Regions from separate parts of the Kitasatospora terrestris genome, predicted to be linked through region 1. Evidence: predicted binding sites of a transcription regulator. Region 1 holds the regulator's gene; the other holds the start of a gene.
The links. Region 1 encodes HrcA, which represses chaperone genes, less so after heat shock. Its sites were predicted from a motif close to TTNGCACTCNGNNNNNCNGAGTGCNAA; they were not measured.

Region 1 (11,556 bases):
AGCGCCTGGATCGCCGCGTTGACGATGTCGCCGTCCGAGCCGGAGAACTCGTTGGCCAGCGCCACCACCGGCCCGCGCGGGGCGTCCGCCGGGTACGGCTCGGCCGCGTCGATGTCACGGGCCCGGTCCCAGCCGATGATCCTCCGGCCCAGCTTCTCGATGATCAGCTGCGAGGTGTGGCCGCCGCGGTTCTCCCGCAGGTCGACCACCACCCCCTCGCGCGCCATCTCGGCCCGCAGGTCGCGGTGGAGCTGCGCCCAGCCGGCGCTCTGCATGTCCGGCACGTGCAGGTACCCGAGCCGCCCGTCGGACAGCTCGCGCACCAGCTCCCGCCGGCCCGCGACCCAGTCGTGGTAGCGCAGCGCCTCCTCGTCGGCGAGCGGCACCACCACCGGGTGCCGCTCCCCGGTGCCGTCCTTGCCGACCACGGTGAGCTCCACCGGCTGCCCGGCGGTGCCGGCCAGCAGCGGGAACGGGCCCGCCACCGGGTCCACCGGCCGGCCGTTGACGGCCAGCACCGCGTCACCGGGCCGGATCGCGACGCCGGGCGCGGCCAGCGGCGAGCGCGCCCGCGGGTCCGAGGACTCGCCGGGCAGGATCCGCTCGACCCGCCACACCTCGCCCTCCCGCACCAGGTCGGCGCCGAGCAGGCCCTGCCGGCGGGCCGCCTCCGCGCCGCGCCCCGGCGGGATCACGTACGCGTGCGAGGTGCCCAGCTCGCCGACGGTCTCCCAGAGCAGGTCGACCAGGTCGGTGTGCGAGCCGACCCGCTCGACCAGCGGTCGGTAGCGCTCCAGGACGCCCGCCCAGTCGACGCCGCCGAGGTCCGCGCGCCAGAAGTTGTCGCGCATCAACCGGCCGTTCTCGTCGAACATCTGCCGCCACTCGGCGGCCGGGTCGACGGTGACCCGGATCCGGTCCAGGTCCACGTCCAGGTCCTCGTCCTCGCCGGCCTTCCGGTCGGCGGGCACCACCCGCAGGGCGCCCTCGTCGAGGACGGCGAGCCGCGCCCCGTCGCCGCTGACCGCGAATCCGTCCAGCTCGCCGAGCAGCTGCTCGACCCGGCGCTTCTTCAGGTCGTAGCGCTCCAGCGCGGCCCTGGGCTCGTCGGCCTCCAGCGAGGACGCGATGTCGCCGAGCTCGCCGACGAACGGGAGCCGGGTCCACAGCACGCCGTCCTTGGCCGCCCGCAGCGAGCCGAACCGGCCGCCCTCCACGGGGAAGGGGACGATCCGGTCGGCGATCCCGTCCAGGTCCACCCGGGTCGCCGGGTGCGCGGAGGCCTCGTCCTTCTTCTCGTCCTTCGGCTCGTCCTCGTCCCCGCCGAGGCCGAGCCCGGCCCGCTGCGGGCCGAACGGCGACGGGGTGTCGGCCGCCAGCGTGATCAGGTACGGCCGGGTGCCCGCCGGGAAGGACAGGTCGAAGACGTGCGCGTCGTACACCGGGTCGAAGTTGCGCACCGAGAGGAACGCCAGGTGCTTCCCGTCCGCGGTGAAGGCCGGCGAGTAGTCGTGGAAGCGCTGCGGGGTCGCCTCGCTGACGGTCCGTGAGGTCAGGTCGGCCAGCATGATCTGGCGCAGCGCCCACGGGCCGAGCACCGGCTGCGACCAGGCCAGCCACGCCGAGTCCGGGCTGAACACCAGCCCGCTCACCTCGCCGTCACCGCTGCGGGCCAGCTCGTGCACCGCGCCGTCGCTCAGGGCGACCAGCAGCACCCGGCCGTCGTGCGCGGCGACCGCCAGCAGCTTGCCGTCCGGGGAGACCTCCAGGGCCCGGACCCGGCCGAGCCGCCCGGCGGCCAGCCGCCGCCGCTCCGCCCCCAGCACGGCGGGCGCGTACTCGATCGCGTCGTCGCCCTCGGCGTCGGTCACCCACACCGCGCCCTGCCCGCCGTCCTCGCCGGGCACCACCCGCACCTGCCGGGCCCGCACCCCGGCCGTCTCGTCCAGCACCCGGGACGGGCCCTCCCGGTGGGTCAGCCAGTGCACGGTGCCGCGCACCACCACGGCGCTGGCCCGACCGGTCCGGTCCGGGGCCACCCAGTCGATCCGGCCGGCGGCCGACACCGGCCGGGGCTGGCGCAGCGTGCGGGGGCCGGCCGGGCTGAGCTCCAACCGGCGCGGTTCGGCGCCCCGCAGGTCGTCCAGCAGCCAGACGTCGCCGGCGCTGTACCAGACCACCCGGGTGCCGTCGGTGGACGCGCCGCGGGCGTAGAACCCACCGTCCGTGTGCCGGCGCAGGTCAGCGCCGTCGGGGAGGCTGGAGTACAGCTGCCCGACGCCCTCGTGGTCCGACAGGAACGCCACCCGCTCGCCCACCCACAGCGGCGACTCCAGGTGCCCGTCCAGGTCCGCGTGCAGCCGGGCGAACTCCGTCGCACCGATCCACAGCTTGCCCGCCTGCCCGCCGCGGTAGCGCTTCCACATCGCGGGCTCCCGGCCGAACGCCGACACCAGCAGCGTCCGCTCCCCGCCCGGCTCCTGCGCCAGCCCGCTCACCGGGCCGTACGGGAGCCGCTCGGCGGGGCCGCCGTCCAGCGGCACGGCGAACGCCCAGGTGCGGCGGATCGTCGCCTGCCCGCCGGTGGTCGTCGCCACCGGCCGGCCGTCCGCCGTCCAGCCGCGCACCGCCGTGAACGGGCTGCCCCAGAACGTCAGGCGCCGGGACGGCCCGCCGTCCACCGGTGCGACGTGCACCTCCGGCGCGCCGTCCCGCATCGAGGTGAAGGCGATGTGCCGCCCGTCCGGCGAGAACCTCGGGTGCGCCACCGGCACCTGGTCCGCCGTCAGCCGCCAGGCCCGCCCGCCGGCCACCGGAGCCAGCCAGACGTCGTCCTCGGCAACGAAGGTGACCAGGTCACCGTGCACATGGGGATGGCGCAGGTAGCCGCGCTGAGAATCTGTCACACCGGCCACCATAAGCAGCCGGGGACGGCCCGGCCACGAATTCCGGCGTTCCGGACCGGCGCGCTACGCCCAGCGGCCGGTGCGGCCCAGCAGCAGGGCGCCCGCCGCGACACCCGCCGTGGACGTCCGCAGCACCGACGGCCCGAGCCGGTACGGCTGCGCGCCCGCCTCGGCGAAGGCCGCCAGCTCCTCCGGGGCGACCCCGCCCTCCGGGCCGACGACCAGCACGATGTCCCCGCCGACCGGCAGCTCCGCCGCGGCCAGCGGCGTCGCGCCCTCCTCGTGCAGCACCGCGGCCAGCGCCGCCCGTCCCAGCAACGGGACGAGCTGACGGGTCGTCATCGCCTCGCGCACCTCGGGGAAGCGCAGCCGCCGCGACTGCTTGCCCGCCTCGCGCGCGGTCGCCCGCCACTTGGCCAGCGCCTTGGCGCCCCGGTCGCCCTTCCACTGGGTGATGCACCGGGACGCCGACCACGGGATCACCACGTCCACGCCGACCTCGGTCATCGTCTCGACGGCCAGCTCGCCGCGGTCGCCCTTCGGCAGGGCCTGCACCACGACGATCCGCGGGCTCGGCTCCGGCTCCTCGCGGACCTCCGCGACGGTGACGTCCAGCGCGTCCTTGCCGTGCACGGCGGCGACCGTCCCGAACACGCCGAGCCCCAGCCCGTCCGCCAGCGTCACCGCCTCACCGGCCTCCAGCCGCTTCACCGCGACGGCGTGCCGCCCCTCCGCCCCGTCCAGCCGCACCGTCGCCCCCGGCGTGACCCCGGCCAGCAGGGCGGTCTCGACGACGAACACCGGCGCAGTCATGACGGAGAACCTTTCGAGCGAGAGCTGGTCTGCATCACCTTCCGTTGAAGGCGTCCTTCAGGCGGGAGAACAGCCCCTGCTGGCCCGGCGCGAACTGGCCCGACGGACGCTCCTCCCCGCGCAGCATGGAGAGCCGCCGCAGCAGCTCCTCCTGCTCCGGGTCGAGCTTGGTCGGCGTCTGCACCTCGACGTGCACTATCAGGTCGCCCCGGCCGCCCCCGCGCAGGTGCGTGATGCCGCGACCGTGCAGCGGGATCGACTGGCCGCTCTGGGTGCCGGGCCGGATGTCGACCTCCTCCAGCCCGTCGAGGGTCTGCAGCGGCACCTGGGTGCCGAGCGCGGCGGCGGTCATCGGGATGGTCACCGTGCAGTGCAGGTCGTCCCCTCGCCGCTGGAACACCTGGTGGGCGGTCTCGGCGATCTCGACGTAGAGGTCACCGGCGGGACCGCCGCCGGGACCGACCTCGCCCTCGCCGGCCAGCTGGATCCGGGTGCCGTTGTCGACACCGGCGGGGATCTTCACGGTCAGCGTGCGGCGGGCCCGGACGCGGCCGTCGCCGGCGCACTCGGGGCACGGGGTGGGCACCACGGTGCCGAAGCCCTGGCACTGCGGGCAGGGGCGGGAGGTCATGACCTGGCCCAGGAAGGACCGGGTGACCTGGGAGACCTCGCCCTTGCCGCGGCACATGTCACAGGTCTGCGCGGAGGTGCCGGGGGCGGCGCCCTCGCCGTTGCAGGTGGTGCAGGTGACGGCGGTGTCGACCTGGAGTTCCTTGGTGGTGCCGAAGGCGGCCTCCTCCAGGGTGATCTCCAGGCGGATCATGGCGTCCTGGCCGCGGCGCGTCCGGGAGCGCGGACCGCGCTGGCCGGAGGCGGCGCCGAAGAAGGCGTCCATGATGTCGGAGAAGCCGAAGCCCGCCGCGCCCGCGCCGAATCCGCCCGCGCCGCCGCCGTTGGGCGACAGCGGGTCGCCGCCGAGGTCGTAGACCTGGCGCTTCTGCGGATCGGAGAGCACCTCGTAGGCGGCGTTGATCTCCTTGAACCGCTCCTGCGTCTTCGGGTCGGGGTTGACGTCCGGGTGCAGTTCGCGTGCGAGGCGTCGGAACGCCTTCTTGATCTCGTCCTGCCCCGCGTCGCGTCGGACGCCGAGTACCGCGTAGTAGTCCGTGGCCACCAAATGCTCCGGTTTGTTCCGCCTCTAGAAGTGCTTGCGATCGACTGCGCCGGCTCCGACCGGCATCCCTGCTACGACTCGGCCAGGATCTGGCCCACGTACCGTGCCACCGCTCGCACCGCCCCCATTGTGCCCGGGTAATCCATCCGGGTCGGACCGATCACCCCGAGCTTTGCCACGCTCTGGTCGCCCGAACCGTAACCGACCGAGACCATCGAGGTGGAATTGAGCCCCTCGTACGCGATCTCGTGGCCGATCCGGACCGTCATCCCGGACTCCGCCGTCTCGCCCAGGAGGCGGAGCAGGACGACCTGCTCCTCCAGCGCCTCCAGCACGGGCTGGACGGTGAGCGGGAAGTCGTGGCCGAAGCGGGTCAGGTTGGCGGTGCCCGCCAGCATGATCCGCTCCTCGTTCTGCTCGGCGAGGGTCTCGAAGAGGGTGGCGAGCACGACGCTGACGATCGGCCGTTCGACCTGCTCGAAGCCGGACGGCAGATCCTCCAGGACCACCGGGACCTCGGGCAGCGGACAGCCGCCGGCCATGCCGTTGAGCTTGGCGCGCAGGTCGCCGAGCAGGGTCTCGCCCACCGTGCCGGGGCAGTCGACCAGTCGCTGCTCGACCCGGCCGGTGTTGGTGATCAGCACCAGCATCAGCTTGGTCGGGGTGATGGCGACCAGCTCGATGTGCCGCACGGTGGAGCGGGTCAGCGAGGGGTACTGGACGACGGCGACCTGCCGGGTCAGCTGGGCGAGCAGCCGCACCGTGCGGGCGACCACGTCGTCCAGGTCGACGGCGCTCTCCAGGAAGTGCCGGATGGCGCGCCGCTCGGGCGCGGACATCGGCTTGACTTCGGCGAGCCGGTCGACGAACAGCCGGTACCCCTTGTCGGTGGGGATCCGGCCCGCACTGGTGTGCGGCTGCTGGATGTACCCCTCCTCCTCCAGCGCGGCCATGTCGTTGCGCACGGTGGCCGGGGAGACGCCCAGGTTGTGCCGCTCGACCAGGGCCTTGGAGCCGACCGGCTCCTCGGTGCCCACGTAGTCCTGGACGATCGCGCGCAGCACCGCGAGCCGCCGCTCGTCGAGCGGGCGGACGGACGGGCGGGCGTCGAACCGCCTGGCCTCGGGCTTGCCGTCCTCGGGCATGGCACGCACCTCCGTCTTCGTCCGTTGACCTGGTAGCCGTCCCCCGTCTGGCACTCCGGAAGGCAGAGTGCCAGGACCGTACCTGCCAGTGTAAGGCCCGGGTCCGACGGCAGGAACGGCCCGGCCACGTGATCCTCGTCCGAGTGGCAGCATCGAACTCAGAAGGCACCTGAGGAGGAAGCGGCGATGTCGACGTCACAGCACTCCCGGTTCGCGCCCGACCGCGGTCTGACCGGGCGGATGGTCACCACGATGTTCCTGATCGGCCTGGTGTACGTGGGCTTCACCGGGCTGCTGATCGTGCTGCTGCGCGGCGCGTGGCCGCTGATCGTCCTGATCTCGGGCGGCCTGTTCGTCGCCCAGTTCTGGTTCAGCGACAAGATCACCGAACGGGCGATGGGCGCCCACGAGGTGACGCCCGAGCAGTACCCGCAGCTGCACGGCGCCGTCGACCGGCTCTGCGCCCTCGCCGACATGCCCAAACCCCGGGTGGCGGTCGCCGACAACGACATGCCGAACGCCTTCGCCACCGGCCGCAAACCCGAGAAGTCGGTGGTCTGCGTCACCACCGGCCTGCTGCGCCGGCTCGGACCGGAGGAGCTGGAGGGCGTCCTCGCCCACGAGCTCTCGCACGTCGCCCACCGGGACGTCGCGGTGATGACGGTGGCCGGATTCCTGGGCGTGCTGGCCGGAGCGATCACCCGGATGGCCCTGTACGGCGGATTCGTCGGCTCCAACCGGAACAGCAACGACTCCAACGCCGCGATCGCGGCACTGATCGTCCCGCTGGTGGCCATGGTGGTGTACGCGATCAGCTTCCTGCTCACCCGGCTGCTCTCCCGCTACCGGGAACTCGCCGCCGACCGGGCCGCCGCCCAGCTGACCGGCCGGCCCAGCGCACTGGCCTCCGCCCTGACCAAGGTCAGCGGGCAGATCGCCGCCATCCCCACCAGGGACCTGCGCCAGGCCCAGCCGTACAACGCCTTCTACTTCGCCCCCGCGCTGAGCGCCCGCGAGGCCGCCGGCCGGCTGTTCTCCACCCACCCGACGCTGGAGCGGCGGTTGGAGCAGCTGGAGAAGATCTCGACCGAACTCGGCCGCTGAACCCGACCGCCGCCGAGCCCCGGTCCGCGAGGACCGGTCCTCGCGGACCCGAGAGGACCTGAGAGGACCTGAGATGGGATTCCTGGACGCCCTGTTCGGCCGCTCCAAGCCGGTCAAGCCCGACCTGGACCAGCTGTTCGCCGTCCCCTCCGCCGCGCTCACCCTGGAGGCCGCGTCCGGCTTCCGGCCGACCGGTCTCGGGTCGGTGTGCTTCGCCGCCGTCGAGGGCGGGGCGTTCGCCGACGTCCAGGCGCAGGTCCGCGAGCTCCTGGACGCCGACACCGCGCGCGGCGGCGTCCCGGTCGAGGTCTCCCAGGACTCCTACGGCTACACCTGGCTGCTCGCCCGCCACACCCCCGAGGAGATCGCCGACCTGGTCAACGACCTGCACGCGGTCAACAGCGAGCTCGAGGCGAACGGCTTCGGCCCGCAACTGCTCTGCTCGATCGTCGCCTTCCGCAACCCCGCGGGGCAGTCCCTCGGCCTGGTCTACCTCTACAAGCGCGGCACCTTCTACCCGTTCGCCCCGGTGCCGGGCGGCGGCGAGAAGCGCAACAGCCCGGTCGAGCTCCAGGCCAAGGGCCTGCTCACCAACGACCTCCGGGTCGAACAGGACCTCTCCCGCTGGTTCCCCGTCTGGGGCGCCCCGGGCCTGACGGACTGACTCCCCACCCCGGGCCGGGCCGGTGCGCGGTCGACCGGCCCGCACTAGAGTCCGCCCGTGACCGATTGGGACCTTCTGGAAGCCGCCGCCCCCTCCGCCGAGTCCGTCGCGGTGGTGAGCGCCGCCCTGCGCTCGCCCGACCCGGTGGAGCGCGACGAGCGGGCCTACCCCCTGCTGGCGCGCTGGGTGCCCGAGTTGGCGCCCGAGGCGCGCCTGGCCCTCGGGGACGAGCTGGCCGGGCGCTTCGACGATCCGGAGGTCCAGGCCCGGACGTTCGCACCCCTGGTCCTGGCGAAGCTCGTCCGGGCCGGTGCGTACCGGCCGCAGTGGCTGGCGGCGTTCGGCCGCTGGTACCCCGCCGAGACCGACCTGCGCGGGTGGGACCCGGCGCTGGGGTGGCTGCACGCGGTCGCGCACGGCGCCGACCTGCTGCGCGCCTTCGGCGAGCACCCCGAGGTCGACCCGGCCGAGCCGCTCGCCCTCGGCGCCGCTCGGCTGCTCGCGCCGACCGACCAGGTGTGGGACGCGATGGAGGACGACCGGCTCGGTTTCGCGCTGGCCCTCACCCTGACCCGCGGGGAACTGACCGAGGGCCGGGCGGTGGCCTGGCTGGACCGGATCGCGGAGGTCTTCGCCACCGGCGAGCCGGGCCCGATGCCGCCGTTCGCTTCCAACACGCTGCGCACCCTGCGCGTGCTCTACCTGCTCGCCGACCGCGGGGTCCGCCCGGACTGGGTCGGCGGCGAGGTACGGGCGCTCCCCCACCGCGAGGCGGTCAAGCAGCGGATCGCCGAGGTGCTGGCGGTCGCCGCGCCCTACCCTGGGTGAGGGCGGGCGCGGGGTGCGCCAGGTGTGCGGGGTGTGCGGGTCTCCCGGGTGACGGCCGGTCAGCGGCCGTAGACTCCGTCAGATGCGCAGCAGGAGTTACGGGCCGGATCTGACCCCGCCGTGGAAGAAGCAGCAGCCCGCGCCCGAGGTGGCGGCCGAACGCGACCTGGTCGTGGAGGAGGCGGCCACCGGGTTCTGCGGGGCGGTGGTGCGCTGCGAGCGGACCGCCGAGGGCTGGACGGTGACCCTGGAGGACCGCTTCGGCAAGCACCGGGTCTTCCCCATGACGGACCGCGGCTTCCTGCTGGAGGGCCGGGTGGTGACCTTGGTGCGGCCGACCGCTCCGGCGCCGGCCCGCGGGCCGGGCCTGACCGCCTCCGGTTCGGTCGCCGTCCCGGGGGCCCGGGCGCGGGTCGCCCGGGAGTCGCGGATCTACGTGGAGGGCCGGCACGACGCCGAGCTGGTCGAGCGGGTCTGGGGCGACGACCTGCGGATCGAGGGCGTGGTGGTCGAGTACCTGGAGGGCATCGACGACCTGCCCGCGATCGTCGCCGAGTTCGCCCCCGGCCCGGGCCGACGGCTCGGCGTGCTGGTCGACCACCTGCTGCCCGGCACCAAGGAGCACCGGATCGCCGCCCGGGTGACCGGCGACCACGTGCTGGTCGTCGGCCACCCGTACATCGACGTCTGGCAGGCCGTGAAGCCGTCCAGCGTGGGCATCCCCGGCTGGCCGGACGTGCCCTTCGAGGAGGACTGGAAGCAGGGCATCTGCCGCCGCCTCGGCTGGCCGGTGGACACCCCGGCCGCCTGGAAGCGCATCCTCGCCTCGGTGAACTCCTACAAGGACCTCGAACCGGCCCTGCTGGGCCGCGTCGAGGAGCTGATCGACTTCACCACCGAACCGGGCCGGTGACCACCGGGCCGGGCGTTCGACCGCGCACCCGCGGGGTGCGGGGGCCGGTCAGTCGACCAGGTCGCGGACCACGCCGTCGGCCAGCAGGCGCCCGCGCAGGGTGAGCGCGGCCCGGCCGCCGGCGAAGGCGTCCGCGTCCAGCAGGCCGTCGGCCACCGCGCGTTCGGCGGCGGCGCGGCCGTCGGCGGTGAGCAGGGTCAGCGGGCAGCCGTCGACCAGGCGCAGCTCCAGCAGGATCCGCTCGACCCGGCGGTCCTCCTCGGCGAGGACCTCGCGGGCGAGCGCCGGGGTGCGGCCCTCGGCGAGGGCCTGGGCGTAGGCGGCCGGGTGCTTGGCGTTCCACCACCGGACGCCGCCGACGTGGCTGTGCGCGCCCGGTCCGGCGCCCCACCAGTCGGCGCCGGTCCAGTACAGCTCGTTGTGGCGGCAGCGGCCGGCGTCGGTGGTGGCCCAGTTGGAGACCTCGTACCAGGAGTAGCCGGCGGCGGCGAGCGCCTGCTCGGCGATCAGGTAGCGGTCGGCGTGCACGTCGTCGTCGATCATCGGCAGTTCGCCGCGCTTGACCCGGGCGGCCAGCCGGGTGCCGTCCTCGACGATCAGCGAGTAGGCGGAGACGTGGTCCGGCCCGGCGCCGATCGCGGCGTCCAGCGAGGCCCGCCAGTCGTCGTCGGACTCGCCGGGGGTGCCGTAGATCAGGTCGAGGTTGACGTGCTCGAAGCCGGCCTCGCGGGCCTCGGCGACGCAGGCCTCGGGCCGGCCGGGGGTGTGGTGCCGGTCGAGCAGCCGCAGGACGTGCGGGCGGGCGCTCTGCATGCCGAAGGAGAGCCGGTTGTAGCCGCCCTCGCGGAGTTCCGCCAGGTAGGCGGGGTCGACCGACTCGGGGTTCGCCTCGGTGGTGACCTCCGCGCCCTCCGCGAGGCCGAACTCGTCGCGGATCGCCGCGAGCATCCGGACCAGGTCGCGGGCGGGCAGCAGGGTGGGCGTGCCGCCGCCGAGGAAGACGGTCTGCACCGGCAGGTCGGCGTCGCCCAGCACCTTGCGGGCGAGCCGGACCTCGGCGATCAGGTTGTCGGCGTACGTCTCCTGCGAGGCGACCGCGCCGGAGCTGCGGAGCTCGGTGGCGGTGTAGGTGTTGAAGTCGCAGTAGCCGCAGCGGCTGGCGCAGTACGGCACGTGGACGTAGAAGCCGAACGGTCGCGAGCCGAGCCCACGGAGCGCGTGGGCGGGCAGGGAACCGTCGGACGGCACCGGGTCGCCGTCGGGGAGTGCGGAGGGCATGCCCCCATTGTCCGGTACGGCTCACCGATCTCGGAAAGCCGTACCGGACGGGCGGGATCAGGCCTCGTTGGCGCCGGCGTACATCCCGGCCACCGCGTCCGCGTAGGTCTTCTCGACCACCGGGCGCTTGATCTTGAGGCTGGGGGTGAGTTCGCCGTGCTCGACGTCCAGGTCGCGCGGGAGCAGGTGGAACTTCTTCACCGTCTGCCAGCGCTGCAGCTCGCCGTTGAGCCGCTGGACGAAGCCGTCGATCAGCGCGACGGTCTCCGGGGCGGCGGCCACCTCGGCGTAGGACTTGCCGGCCAGGCCGTGCTCGGCGGCCCACGGCATGATCACCGTCTCGTCGAGGGCGATCAGCGCGGTGCAGAAGTTGCGGCCGTTGCCGATCACCAGGACGTTCGAGACGAACGGGCAGATCGCCTTGAACTTGCCCTCGACCTCGCTGGGCGCGACGTACTTGCCGCCGGAGGTCTTGAACAGGTCCTTCTTGCGGTCGGTGATCCGCAGGAAGCCGTCCGGGGAGAGCTCGCCGATGTCCTCGGTGTGGAACCAGCCGTCGGCCTCCAGCACCTCGGCGGTCTTCTCCGGCAGGTTGTGGTAGCCGCGCATGATGCCGGGGCCGCGGAGCAGGATCTCGCCGTCCTCGGCGATCCGGACCTCGGTGCCGGGCAGCGGACGGCCGACGGTGCCGACCCGGATGTCCTCGGCGCGGTTGACGCAGGAACCCGCGC
Region 2 (11,556 bases), 1.9 Mb from region 1:
GCGATCAGACCTTCGCACGCCGGGGTCGCCCGCAGCGCATGACCACAACTTCACAGAGCTCATCCAGAGGGACTGAGGGAACGGCCCGTTGACGTCCCGGCAACCCTCCCGCGCGGCTGTAGCAGGCCCCCGCGGGACAGGTGCCAATTCCGGCCTGTGGCACGACCTGTGCCACGGGGAAGATGAGGAGAGAGGCCTCCGCCATCATGGCTACCGCTACCCCCGCACCCTCGGCGACCGTCGACCTCGGCCCCGCCGCCGCGCTGTCCTGTCGCGAGTGCGGCACCCGCTTCCCGCTCGGCCCGAGCTTCGCGTGCCTGGAGTGCTTCGGCCCGCTGGAGATCGCCTACGACTACGGCTCGTACGAGGCCGAGGAGCTCCGCAAGCGGATCGAGGCCGGTCCGACCAGCATCTGGCGGTACGCGCCGCTGCTGCCCGTCCCGGCCGACGTCGCCGAGAAGCCGAACCTGAACCCGGGCTGGACCCCGCTGGTCAAGGCCGACAACCTGGGCCGCGAGCTGGGCTTCACCGCGCAGCTGCACATCAAGGACGACTCGGGCAACCCGACCCACTCCTTCAAGGACCGGGTGGTGGCCTGCGCGATCGAGGCCGCCCGCGCCTTCGACTTCACCACCCTCTCCTGCTCCTCGACCGGCAACCTGGCCGGCGCGGTGGGCGCGGCCGCCGCCCGGGCCGGCTTCAAGTCCTGCGTGTTCATCCCGCACGACCTGGAGCAGGGCAAGGTCGTGATGGCCGGTGTCTACGGCGGCGAGCTGGTCGGCATCGACGGCAACTACGACGACGTGAACCGCTTCTGCTCCGAGCTGATCGGCGACCCGGCCGGCGAGGGCTGGGGCTTCGTCAACGTCAACCTCCGCCCGTACTACGGCGAGGGCTCCAAGACCCTGGCGTTCGAGATCTGCGAGCAGCTCGGCTGGCGGCTGCCGGAGCAGATCGTCATCCCGATCGCCTCGGGCTCCCAGCTCACCAAGATCGACAAGGGTCTGCAGGAGCTGATCAAGCTCGGCCTGGTCGAGGACCGGCCGTACAAGATCTTCGGTGCCCAGGCCGAGGGCTGCTCCCCGGTCTCCGCCGCCTTCAAGGCCGGCCACGACGTGATCCGCCCGGTCAAGCCGGCCACCATCGCCAAGTCGCTGGCGATCGGTAACCCGGCCGACGGCCCGTACGTGCTGGACATCGCCCGCCGCACCGGCGGCGCCGTCGAGGACGTCACCGACGCCCAGGTGGTCGAGGCGATCAAGCTGCTGGCCCGCACCGAGGGCATCTTCGCCGAGACCGCGGGCGGCGTGACCGTCGGCGTGCTCAAGAAGCTGGTCGAGACGGGTCAGCTGGACCCGTCGAAGGAGACCGTCGCGATCAACACCGGCGACGGCCTGAAGACCCTGGACGCCGTCTCCGACGCCGGGATGACCGCCGTCATCAAGCCGTCGCTGGAGTCCTTCCGCGCCGCCGGCCTCGCCACCGCCTGAACCGCCCCCGCGCAGCCCCTCGCCGCCCCCCGCTCGACCCAAGGAGTGCCCGCATGAGCGCCACCGTCCGCATCCCGACCATCCTGCGCACCTACACCGGCGGCGCCGCCGAGGTCACCGCCGAGGGCGACACCCTGGCCGCCGTGATCGCGGACCTGGAGGCCAACCACACCGGCATCTCCGCCCGCATCCTGGACGACGCCGGCGCGCTGCGCCGCTTCGTCAACGTCTACGTCAACGACGACGACGTGCGCTTCGCCGAGGGCCTGGCGACCGAGATCAAGGACGGCGCGTCCGTCTCGATCATCCCCGCGGTGGCCGGCGGCTGCTGAGCCGCCGTCACCCGCCCATTAGCGCCTGAGAGCCGCCGTCGGGGCCGGAACCTGGATTTCCGGTCCGGACGGCGGCTCTCGGCATTGCCCGTGGGAATTCCCGCACGTCGGGAGGTATAGAGTGCGAACGCCCGCACTCCGTGCGGCCCGCCGCGGGTCGGGTACGCAGGGCCTGTCCGGCCGCTGAGACGGACCTGGGACAGTGCGACCCCGATCCTGTCAGGTCGTCGTCAGGATTCTCCGAGGGATATGCGGTGATCGGTCCGTTATGTCCCCTGTGAATTGCCGTGGATGCGGCTTTCATCCCGTCATATCCCTTGTCGGGGACGGTGATTTCCCGGAAGTTGACCCTGTTGCAGAGGGCACTTATCCGGATACATTCAGCCGCGACAAGGCTTGCCTCCGGGGGGGTTCCCCAGGCCGGCCTTCAAGACCTTGGGCCCGCGGCGTGCGGGTCCGTGAAGGGCCAGCACAGCACTAGGGGAGTTCGGAATGGCTCAGGGCACCGTCAAGTGGTTCAACGCCGAGAAGGGCTACGGCTTCATCGCGGTCGACGGTGGTGCGGACGTGTTCGTCCACTACAGCGCGATCCAGATGGACGGCTACCGCACCCTCGAAGAGGGCCAGCGGGTTGAGTTCGAGATCTCGCAGGGGCAGAAGGGTCCGCAGGCGGACATGGTCCGTTCGCCCGAGGCCTGATCCCCGCAGCACCGGCAGCAGGCCCGCACGGATCCTCCGTGCGGGCCTGTCGCCATGTCTGGGACATCTGCCGAACGGGCTTGCACTCGCCACCCCAGAGTGCTAATCATTGGCGTTAGCACTCACAGTGTGAGAGTGATAAGCGGACCGGGTCGGTGAGGTCCCGGGAGCGGTAGGGGACGAGACCCCCGCTCGCAGGGCCGTCCGTCGCGGGCACCCCTTGGTCCGAGCAGTCGACCGTGTCCCGGAGGACCACTTCTGATGGCCAAGATCATCGCCTTTGACGAGGAAGCCCGCCGCGGCCTTGAGCGTGGCATGAACCAGCTTGCCGACGCAGTGAAGGTCACGCTCGGCCCCAAGGGTCGCAACGTCGTCCTGGAGAAGAAGTGGGGCGCCCCCACGATCACCAACGACGGTGTCTCCATCGCCAAGGAGATCGAGCTCGAGGACCCCTACGAGAAGATCGGCGCGGAGCTCGTCAAGGAGGTCGCCAAGAAGACCGACGACGTCGCGGGTGACGGCACCACCACCGCCACCGTGCTCGCCCAGGCGCTCGTCCGCGAGGGCCTGCGCAACGTCGCCGCCGGCGCCAACCCGATGGCCCTCAAGCGCGGCATCGAGAAGGCCGTCGCCGCCGTCTCCGACCAGCTCCTGGCCCAGGCCAAGGACGTGGAGACCAAGGAGCAGATCGCCTCCACCGCCTCCATCTCCGCCGCCGACACCCAGATCGGCGAGCTCATCGCCGAGGCCATGGACAAGGTCGGCAAGGAAGGCGTCATCACCGTCGAGGAGAGCAACACCTTCGGCCTGGAGCTCGAGCTCACCGAGGGCATGCGCTTCGACAAGGGCTACATCTCCGCGTACTTCGCGACCGACCTGGAGCGCATGGAGTCCTCCTTCGAGGACCCGTACATCCTGATCGCCAACTCCAAGATCTCCTCGGTCAAGGACCTGCTCCCGCTGCTGGAGAAGGTCATGCAGAGCGGCAAGCCGCTCGTCATCATCGCCGAGGACGTCGAGGGCGAGGCCCTGTCGACCCTGGTCGTGAACAAGATCCGCGGCACCTTCAAGTCCGTCGCCGTCAAGGCCCCGGGCTTCGGCGACCGCCGCAAGGCCATGCTCGGCGACATCGCCATCCTCACCGGCGGCACCGTGATCTCCGAGGAGGTCGGCCTCAAGCTCGAGAACGCGGGCCTCGACCTGCTGGGCACCGCCCGCAAGGTGGTCATCACCAAGGACGAGACCACCATCGTCGACGGTGGCGGCGACAGCGACCAGGTCGCCGGCCGGGTCAACCAGATCCGCGCCGAGATCGAGAACAGCGACTCGGACTACGACCGCGAGAAGCTCCAGGAGCGCCTCGCCAAGCTGGCCGGCGGCGTGGCCGTCATCAAGGCCGGCGCGGCCACCGAGGTGGAGCTCAAGGAGCGCAAGCACCGCATCGAGGACGCCGTCCGCAATGCCAAGGCCGCCGTCGAGGAGGGCATCGTCGCCGGTGGTGGCGTCGCCCTGCTGCAGGCCGGTGTCGCGTTCGACAAGCTGGAGCTCGAGGGCGACGAGGCCACCGGTGCCAACATCGTCCGCGTGGCGCTGGAGGCCCCGATCAAGCAGATCGCGACCAACGCCGGCCTCGAGGGCGGCGTCGTGGTGGAGAAGGTGCGCAACCTCCCCGCCGGCCACGGCCTGAACGCCGCGACCAACGAGTACGTCGACCTGATCGCCCAGGGCATCATCGACCCGGCGAAGGTCACCCGCTCCGCCCTGCAGAACGCCGCCTCCATCGCGGCGCTGTTCCTCACCACCGAGGCCGTCATCGCCGACAAGCCGGAGAAGGCCGCCGCGGCCGCCGGCGGCGGCATGCCGGGCGGTGACATGGACTTCTGATCCTCCGGGATCGGACGCTCCTGATCGCTCCGCGAGGGCGGTCTCCCCACCACGGGGAGGCCGCCCTCGCGGCGTTCCGGGGTGCGGGAGAATGGGGGGATGGCCAGCACCGAGATCGAAACCGCCCTGCACAGCGCCCGTGCGCTGATCCTCGCCGACCTGACCGCGCGGGACGTCGCGGACGCGGCCGTGGTGTCGCTGGTCGAGGACGCCGTGACGCACCGGCGGTGGTGGGCGGAGCAGTGGCCGGAAGGCACCGAGTACGTGCTCGGGCTGGTGGCGCAGGACGTCCAGGACGCGCTGCTGGAGCAGTACGGGCGGTGGCCGCTGTGCGCGGCCTGCGCGGCGGAGGAGGACGACCCGCACGCACTGAGCGTGGAGCCGGAGCTGGGGCCCGACCCGCACTGGGTGTGCGGCAAGCGCGGCGTGGTGGTGGCGCCGGTCGGGGAGCTGGCGTGATCCTGATCGACCCGCCGAACTGGCCCGGGCACGGCAAGTGGTGGTCGCACCTGGTGAGCGACGTGTCGTACGAGGAACTGCACGCCTTCGCGGAGCGCCTGGGCGCGCCCGCGAAGGGCTTCGAGCGGGACCACTACGACATCCCGGCGGCGTGGTACGCGAAGGCGGTGGCGCTGGGCGCCGAGCCGGTGGGCAGCAAGGAGCTGGTCGCCCGGCTGACCGCCGCCGGGCTGCGGCGGCGGAAGGTCAGCCCTCCAGGGCGGTGAGTTCGGCGGCCAGGTTGGCCCGGGCGGGGGCGTCGAAGCGGTCCCGGGCGGCGGGGGTGCGGTAGAGCGCGGGCAGGTCGAGGAGCTGGCGCAGGATCGCCGCCCGGCCGGTGCGGAAGGCCTCCTCGGGGACGAACGCGTACTCGGCGCGCACGGCGGCCGCGTACGCCGCGTAGCCCTCCGGCGGGCCGCCGAGGACGGCCAGGTCGGCGTCGCAGAGCACCTCGCCGTTGCGGTCGCCGGGCTCGGGGTGGTGGGTGACGGTGAGCCGGACCAGCCGGGCGACCTCCTCGACCAGGGCCTCGGCGAGCCCGGCCTCGCGCAGCGCGCGGACGGCGAGCTGGGCGCTGCGCTCCTCGTTCTCGGAGCGGTCCGGCTTGTAGACGGCGTCGTGGAACCAGGCGGCGAGCCGGACGGCGTCCGGGTCGTCGGCGTACCCGGCGAGCGCGTCCACGTGGTCCAGGACGGCCCGCAGGTGCTCGGTGGTGTGGTACCGGCGCTGCGGCTCGGCCCAGCGTTCCAGCAGGTCACGGGCGTAGGGGGCGGGGTCGACGGTGGCGCCGCAGCGCAGCAGCAGCTCGTTCCAACGGTCCGGCAGCGCAGAAGTCATGTCGAACATTCTGGTGCGCCCCCTGGCGTCATATGTCGGTGACCGGTATATGTAGACGACATGACTGATCGTTCGATGCAGGAGCCCACGCTGCTGCTGTTGACCGCGCTCGCGGACCGGCCCCGGCACGGCTACGCGCTGATCCAGGAGGTCGCCCAGATCTCCGGCGGCCGGGTCAAGCTCCGGACCGGCACGCTCTACGGGGCGCTCGACCGGCTGCTGCAGCAGCAGGTGATCGAGGTGGAGGGCGAAGACGTGGTCGACGGGCGGGCCAGGCGCACGTACGCGCTCACCGACGCCGGCCGCGAGGTGCTGGCGGCGGAGGCCGCCAGGCTGCGCTCGGTCGCGGCCGAGGCGGAACGACGACTCGCGGGCGGCCCGGCCGTCCGCCCGGCGGTGAAGGGGGCGTTCGCATGAGCGGCTGGGGGGTGCGCGCGGCGCTGCGGCTGTATCCGGCCGCGTACCGCGGGGAGCGCGGGGCGGAACTCGTCGGGGTGCACGAGGAGGTCACCGCCGACGCCGGGCGGCTGGAGCGCCTGCGGGAGCTCGGCGACCTCGCCGGGTACGGGCTGCGGCTGCGCCTCGGCCTCGGCGCGGCCGGCCTGCCCGCCCGACTGCTCGCCGTCGCGGCGCCGCTGATCGCCGGCGCGCTGGCCGGACAGGCGCTGTTCACGGCCGAGGACGTGGTCGTCGCCGACCGTGCGTACCGGCGTTACGCGTTGTTCGGTGACGGCAGCCTGGCGATGCTGCTCGACCGGGCCGGCTCGCTGGTCCTCCTGCTGGCCGCCGTCGCGGCACTGTTCGGCGGCTGGGCGGTCGCCCGCGCGGCGGCCCTGGTCGGCATGGCGCTGGCCGTGGTCTCCGGGGCGGGCCTGTTCCTCGCCGAGGCCCATCGGGTCGGCGGCACCGAGGCGCTGCTCGGCGTGCTGGTCGACGGCGGGCCGCAGCTGCTGTGGGCGCTGATGCTGCTCGCCGCGCCGCGAGACCTGCTGCCGCCGGTGACCGGCCGGTCGGTGGCCGCGGTGTGCGCGGGCGCGCTGATGGCCGGCCCGGTGCTGTACGGCGCCTTCTACGGCCTGCTCGGCTGGGGCACGCTGTTCGCCGCGGACTGGATGATGCTGCTCGGCCCGGCGTTCGTCGCCATTGAGCTGGTCCTGCTGGTCGCGGCCGGGCCGGCGCTGCTGCGCGGACGGCTGCTGCCGGCGGCCGCGCTGGTGGCGACCGCGCCGATGATGCTGCCGGGAGTGCTGCCGCACGTGGTGCGCAGCGGGCTCGGCCCCGCCGGTGCGCTGGTGCTGCTGCTCATGGTGGCGGCGGGAGCGGTGCTGCTGGGGCGGTACTGGCACCCGGTCGTGCCGCGGCGCGGGGCGCCCCGGGTCTGAACGGCACCCGGCCCCGCCACTGTCGCCGCTGGTGGCGGGGCCGGGAGGGCCGCAGCTTTCGGGGGATCAGGGGGCTCGCCGAGCGGGCTCCGGATGTGGCAAGGTAGCGATATGTCTAGACCAATGTTCGAAGTCATCGCGCTGACCGTGCAGGACGCCCAGGCCGCCGAGACCGGCGGCGCCGATCGGCTCGAACTGGTCACCGACATGGCCGCCGACGGCCTCACCCCGTCCGTCGCCGACTTCGCCGCGATCCGCGCCGCCGTCGGCATCCCGCTGCGGGTCATGCTGCGGATCCGGGACGGCTTCACGCCCGGTGACCTGGACGAGCTGCTGGCCCGGACGGCCGCGCTGCGGGCCGAGGGCGCGGACGAGTTCGTCCTCGGCTTCCTCGACCCGGACGGGTCCGTCGACCTGGCGGCCACCACCGCCGTCGCCTCGGCGGTCGAGGGCTGCGCGTGGACCTTCCACCGCGCGATCGACCACTCCGCGGACCGCGGCGACGTCCGCGCCGCCGTCGCGGAGCTGCCCGGCCTGGACACCTTCCTCACCTCCGGCGCCGCGGCGGGCGTGGACGCCGGGCAGGAGGTGCTGGCCGGCGAGCTCGCCAAGGCCGGCGACCCCGGCTACCGGCAGCGGATCCTGGTCGGCGGCGGCCTGCGGGCCGAGCACGTACCGGGCCTGCGGGCGGCCGGCTTCGACGCCTTCCACATCGGCGGCGCGGTCCGCGACGGCGGCTGGACGGGCGCGGTGTCGCCCGCGAAGGTCGCCGAATGGCGCACGCTCATCGGCGAGTAGCGCGATCAGGGGCTCGCAGTCCTCCCCCCGGCCTTCGGCCGGGAGGCGCCCCCACGAGCCCCCGAAAGCGTCAGAGCAGCCGTGGCTCGACGCGCTCCTCCACCGCCCGGTCGCCGTCGCGGGTGACGATGTACGCGGCCTTGCCGCGGCGTTCGGTGAGGGCCTCGACCAGGGTGGTGCCCTTGTAGTGGAGGCCCACCCCGTCGTCGGTGCAGTGGGTGGTGGGCAGCGTCCCGTCGGCGACCAGGCGGTGGACCAGCGGGCGGCGGCCCGGGTCGACGTCGTAGTGCACGCCGTTCCCGTACGGGAGCAGCCCGAGCGCGTCGGTGACCGGCCGCAGCTCACGGCCGAAGGAGTCGGTCGTCCCGCCGCGGAACCAGCAGATGGACCCGGCGCTGACCCCGCTGAGCACCACACCCGCCTCCCAGGCCCGCCGCATCACCGCGTCCACCCCGTGGACCCGCCACACCGCCAGCAGGTTGGCCACCGAACCGCCCATCACCCACACCACGTCCTGCTCCAGCACGGTGCCCTCGACGTCGTCCAGGTTGGGCATCGGGAAGAGCTGCAGCGGCGTCAGGTCGAAGCCGGCGACCCGGGCCGCCTCCGCCATCCGCGCGGTGACGTACTCGGCGTCGCCGATCGCCGTGCCGACGTACATCACCCGGGGCCGGCGCCCGTGGACGCCGGACAGCTCGACGGCGTGGTGGACCAGGGCGTCGAACTCGATCGTCGTCCGGGTGCCGGTGCGGTGGCCGCCCGAGGTGGCGAGGACGGTGGGCTCAGAGGCGGGCATGGTTCGCGATCCTACGGCGTCTCAGCCCAGTTGGGACGGCAGCGGCTCCCGGTGCAGGACGGCGAGTCCGGAGACCGCCCGGGTGAGGGCGACGTACAGGCGGCGCAGGCCGGTGCGCTCGTCGGGCTCGCCGGCGACGATCGCGGCCGGTTCGTCGAGCACCACGTAGTCGTACTCCAGGCCCTTGGCGAGCGAGGCTGGCACCAGGGTCAGGCGGGCCTCCGCCGTGGTCTCGGTGCCGGGGTCGAGGAAGGGCAGCCCGGCGGCGTCCAGGGCCTCGGCGAGCAGCGGGATCCGGGCGTCGGCCGCGATCAGGCCGGTGGAGCCCTCCCGGGCGAGCGCGTCCCGGCAGGCGGAGACCACCTCGTCGACCAGCCCGTCCTCGACCCGGGTGACGGTCAGCGAACCGGGCGCCTCGCGGACCGAGGAGGCCGGTGCCAGGCCGGGGGCGATCGAGGGCAGCAGCCGGGAGGCGTACGCGATGACCTCCTCGGGCACCCGGAAGCCCTGGGTGAGCTCCTCGATGTGCGCGGCCGGCTTGCCGAGGTGGTGCAGGGCCTCGGGCCAACTGGCGGTTGCCCACGGGGTGGTGCCCTGGGCGAGGTCGCCGAGGACGGTCGCCGAGCCGGTGGAGCAGCGGCGGCCGACCGCCCGGTACTGCATCGGGGAGAGGTCCTGGGCCTCGTCGACGACCACGTGGCCGAGCGAGGCGGTGCGCTGCACCAGGTCGTTGGCCTCGTCGACCAGGACGGCGTCGGCGGCGGTCCACGGCGCGGTCTTCGGCGAGCGGGCGGCCTTGGTCCAGCGGACGGCGTCCTGCTCCTCGGGGGTGAGGATGCCGTCCGCGGAGGCGGCGAGGAACTCGGCGTCGGTGAGCAGCCGGTGGACCAGCTTCACCGGGTCGACCGGCGGCCAGCAGGCCTTGGCCACGGCCTTGACGGCGGTGTTGCGGGCGACGGCGTCCTGCACCCGGTCGTCGGGGGCCTCGCCGCCCTGCTCCATCTTGACCAGCACGGCGTGCGCGATCCGCTGCGGCAGCGCCTCGGCTGCGGCGCCGTAGCGGATCTCGCGGCCCTTCAACTCCTGGATGATCTCTTCGAGTTCGTACGCCGGCACCCGCCAGCGGCGGGAGCCGCGGACCACCACGCACGGCTCGGTGGGCAGCGCGATCCCGGAGCGGACCGCCCGGCGCAGCACCTCGGCCATCCGGGCGTCGCCCTTGATCCGGGCGGCCTCGGCGGTGTCGGTGCCGCGCACCTCGACGTGGCCGACCAGCTCCTGGACGGTGGCCTGGGCGACGTCCAGCTCGCCCAGGGCGGGCAGCACCTGCTCGATGTAGTGGAGGAAGGAGCGGTTCGGGCCGATCACCAGGGTGCCGGTGCGGGCGAGGCGCTCGCGGTGCGCGTACAGCAGGTAGGCGACGCGGTGCAGGCCGACGGCGGTCTTCCCGGTGCCGGGGGCGCCCTGGACGCAGACGGTGCCGGAGATGTCGGCGCGGACGATCTCGTCCTGCTCGGGCTGGATGGTGGCGACGATGTCGCGCATCGGGCCGACGCGGGGCTTCTCGATCTCCGCGGCGAGCAGCGCGGAGCGGGTGTCGGCCTCCGCCGGGTCGGACAGGTTCTCGTCCTCGTACGCGGTCAACTCGCCGCCGGTGTAGCCGAAGCGGCGGCGCTTGCCGACGTCCATCGGCTCCTTGCGGCTGGCCCGGTAGAACGGCTGGGAGACCGGCGCGCGCCAGTCGATCACCATCGGGTCGCCGTCGGCGTCGTGGACGTGCCGGCGGCCGATGTAGAAGCGCTCGCCGCCGCCGCCCTCGGAGAGGTCCTCGCTGATCGCGTGCAGGTAGTCCAGGCGGCCGAAGAACAGCGGGGTGTGGGCGAGGTCGGCGAGCGCGGCGATCCGCTGCTCGATCTGGTGGTGCAGCACGGCGGCGGACACCCAGGTGCCGGTGACGTCGCGCAGGTCGAGCGACTCGACGTCCTCGCGCATCGCCCGGAGCGCGGCGCGGGAGGCGGCGAGGTGCGCGCGCTCGCGCTGCAGCGGGTCGGTGATGGCGGCGGCGGCGGCGTCGGTGGCGGCGGCGTCGGTGGCGGTGGTGGCGTCGGTGGGGGAGTGCACGGCGAACCTTCCCGGCTGCCCGGCATCGGGGGCAGCGGACTCGTCTTAGCTCACGGTGAAGGACACCGGCCGGTTACCGAGCGGCCGGTACCTCCCACGGCTGCCGACGACAGGCACCACGGTTCGGGAGGGGGCAGACCGGAGATCCTAGACCCGGAATCTCTCGGGGTGCCAATCAATCGACCCCCAGGGGTCGGTACGCCTCAGGGACGACTTTCGGCCCGACGATCGCGGACTTCGGACTGATGCCCCGCTGACGTGCGGATATCTACCGTGGAGGTATGGACACGGAGCGAACCACCACCAACCGGGCCACCGGCGGCCGAGCTGCCGACGGCCGCCGCCACCCGATGGCCAAGGCCGTCCGCAACCTCGGGATCGTGCTCGACACCGCCGCGCGCGTGGTCTTCCTCGGGCGCGACGGCGTCAAGCTGTAACCGGCGGGATCAGATGTCGTCCGCGTCGACGATCCGGTACGCGTAGCCCTGCTCGGCCAGGAAGCGCTGCCGGTGCGCCGCGAAGTCCTGGTCGACGGTGTCGCGGGCGACCACCGAGTAGAAGTGGGCGGCGTGCCCGTCCGCCTTGGGCCGCAGCACGCGGCCGAGCCGCTGGGCCTCCTCCTGGCGCGAGCCGAAGGTCCCGGAGACCTGGATGGCGACGGTCGCCTCCGGCAGGTCGATCGAGAAGTTGGCCACCTTCGACACCACCAGCACGCCGAT

Region 2: a site for HrcA is predicted at 2,637-2,663, ahead of groL (chaperonin GroEL). Genes of this name have one in related genera too.

The regions. Positions count from the first base shown of each region.
Region 1 is NZ_BAABIS010000001.1:2,789,365-2,800,920, forward strand. It holds gene ABEB06_RS12870 (S41 family peptidase) at 1-2,918, opposite strand, end outside; gene ABEB06_RS12875 (16S rRNA (uracil(1498)-N(3))-methyltransferase) at 2,970-3,719, opposite strand; gene dnaJ (molecular chaperone DnaJ) at 3,754-4,893, opposite strand; gene hrcA (heat-inducible transcriptional repressor HrcA) at 4,965-6,038, opposite strand; gene htpX (zinc metalloprotease HtpX) at 6,225-7,142, shown strand; gene pspAB (PspA-associated protein PspAB) at 7,216-7,806, shown strand; gene ABEB06_RS12900 (DUF2785 domain-containing protein) at 7,864-8,634, shown strand; gene ABEB06_RS12905 (DUF3097 domain-containing protein) at 8,717-9,547, shown strand; gene hemW (radical SAM family heme chaperone HemW) at 9,596-10,825, opposite strand; gene ABEB06_RS12915 (AMP-dependent synthetase/ligase) at 10,883-11,556, opposite strand, start outside.
Region 2 is NZ_BAABIS010000001.1:4,674,415-4,685,970, forward strand. It holds SAM riboswitch class I at 57-189, shown strand; gene thrC (threonine synthase) at 207-1,490, shown strand; gene ABEB06_RS21655 (MoaD/ThiS family protein) at 1,544-1,822, shown strand; gene ABEB06_RS21660 (cold-shock protein) at 2,315-2,521, shown strand; gene groL (chaperonin GroEL) at 2,783-4,405, shown strand; gene ABEB06_RS21670 (hypothetical protein) at 4,505-4,864, shown strand; gene ABEB06_RS21675 (DUF4031 domain-containing protein) at 4,861-5,130, shown strand; gene ABEB06_RS21680 (HD domain-containing protein) at 5,111-5,740, opposite strand; gene ABEB06_RS21685 (PadR family transcriptional regulator) at 5,801-6,157, shown strand; gene ABEB06_RS21690 (hypothetical protein) at 6,154-7,122, shown strand; gene ABEB06_RS21695 (copper homeostasis protein CutC) at 7,246-7,920, shown strand; gene ABEB06_RS21700 (Type 1 glutamine amidotransferase-like domain-containing protein) at 7,991-8,716, opposite strand; gene ABEB06_RS21705 (HelD family protein) at 8,738-10,837, opposite strand; gene ABEB06_RS21710 (hypothetical protein) at 11,119-11,274, shown strand; gene ABEB06_RS21715 (DNA repair helicase XPB) at 11,284-11,556, opposite strand, start outside.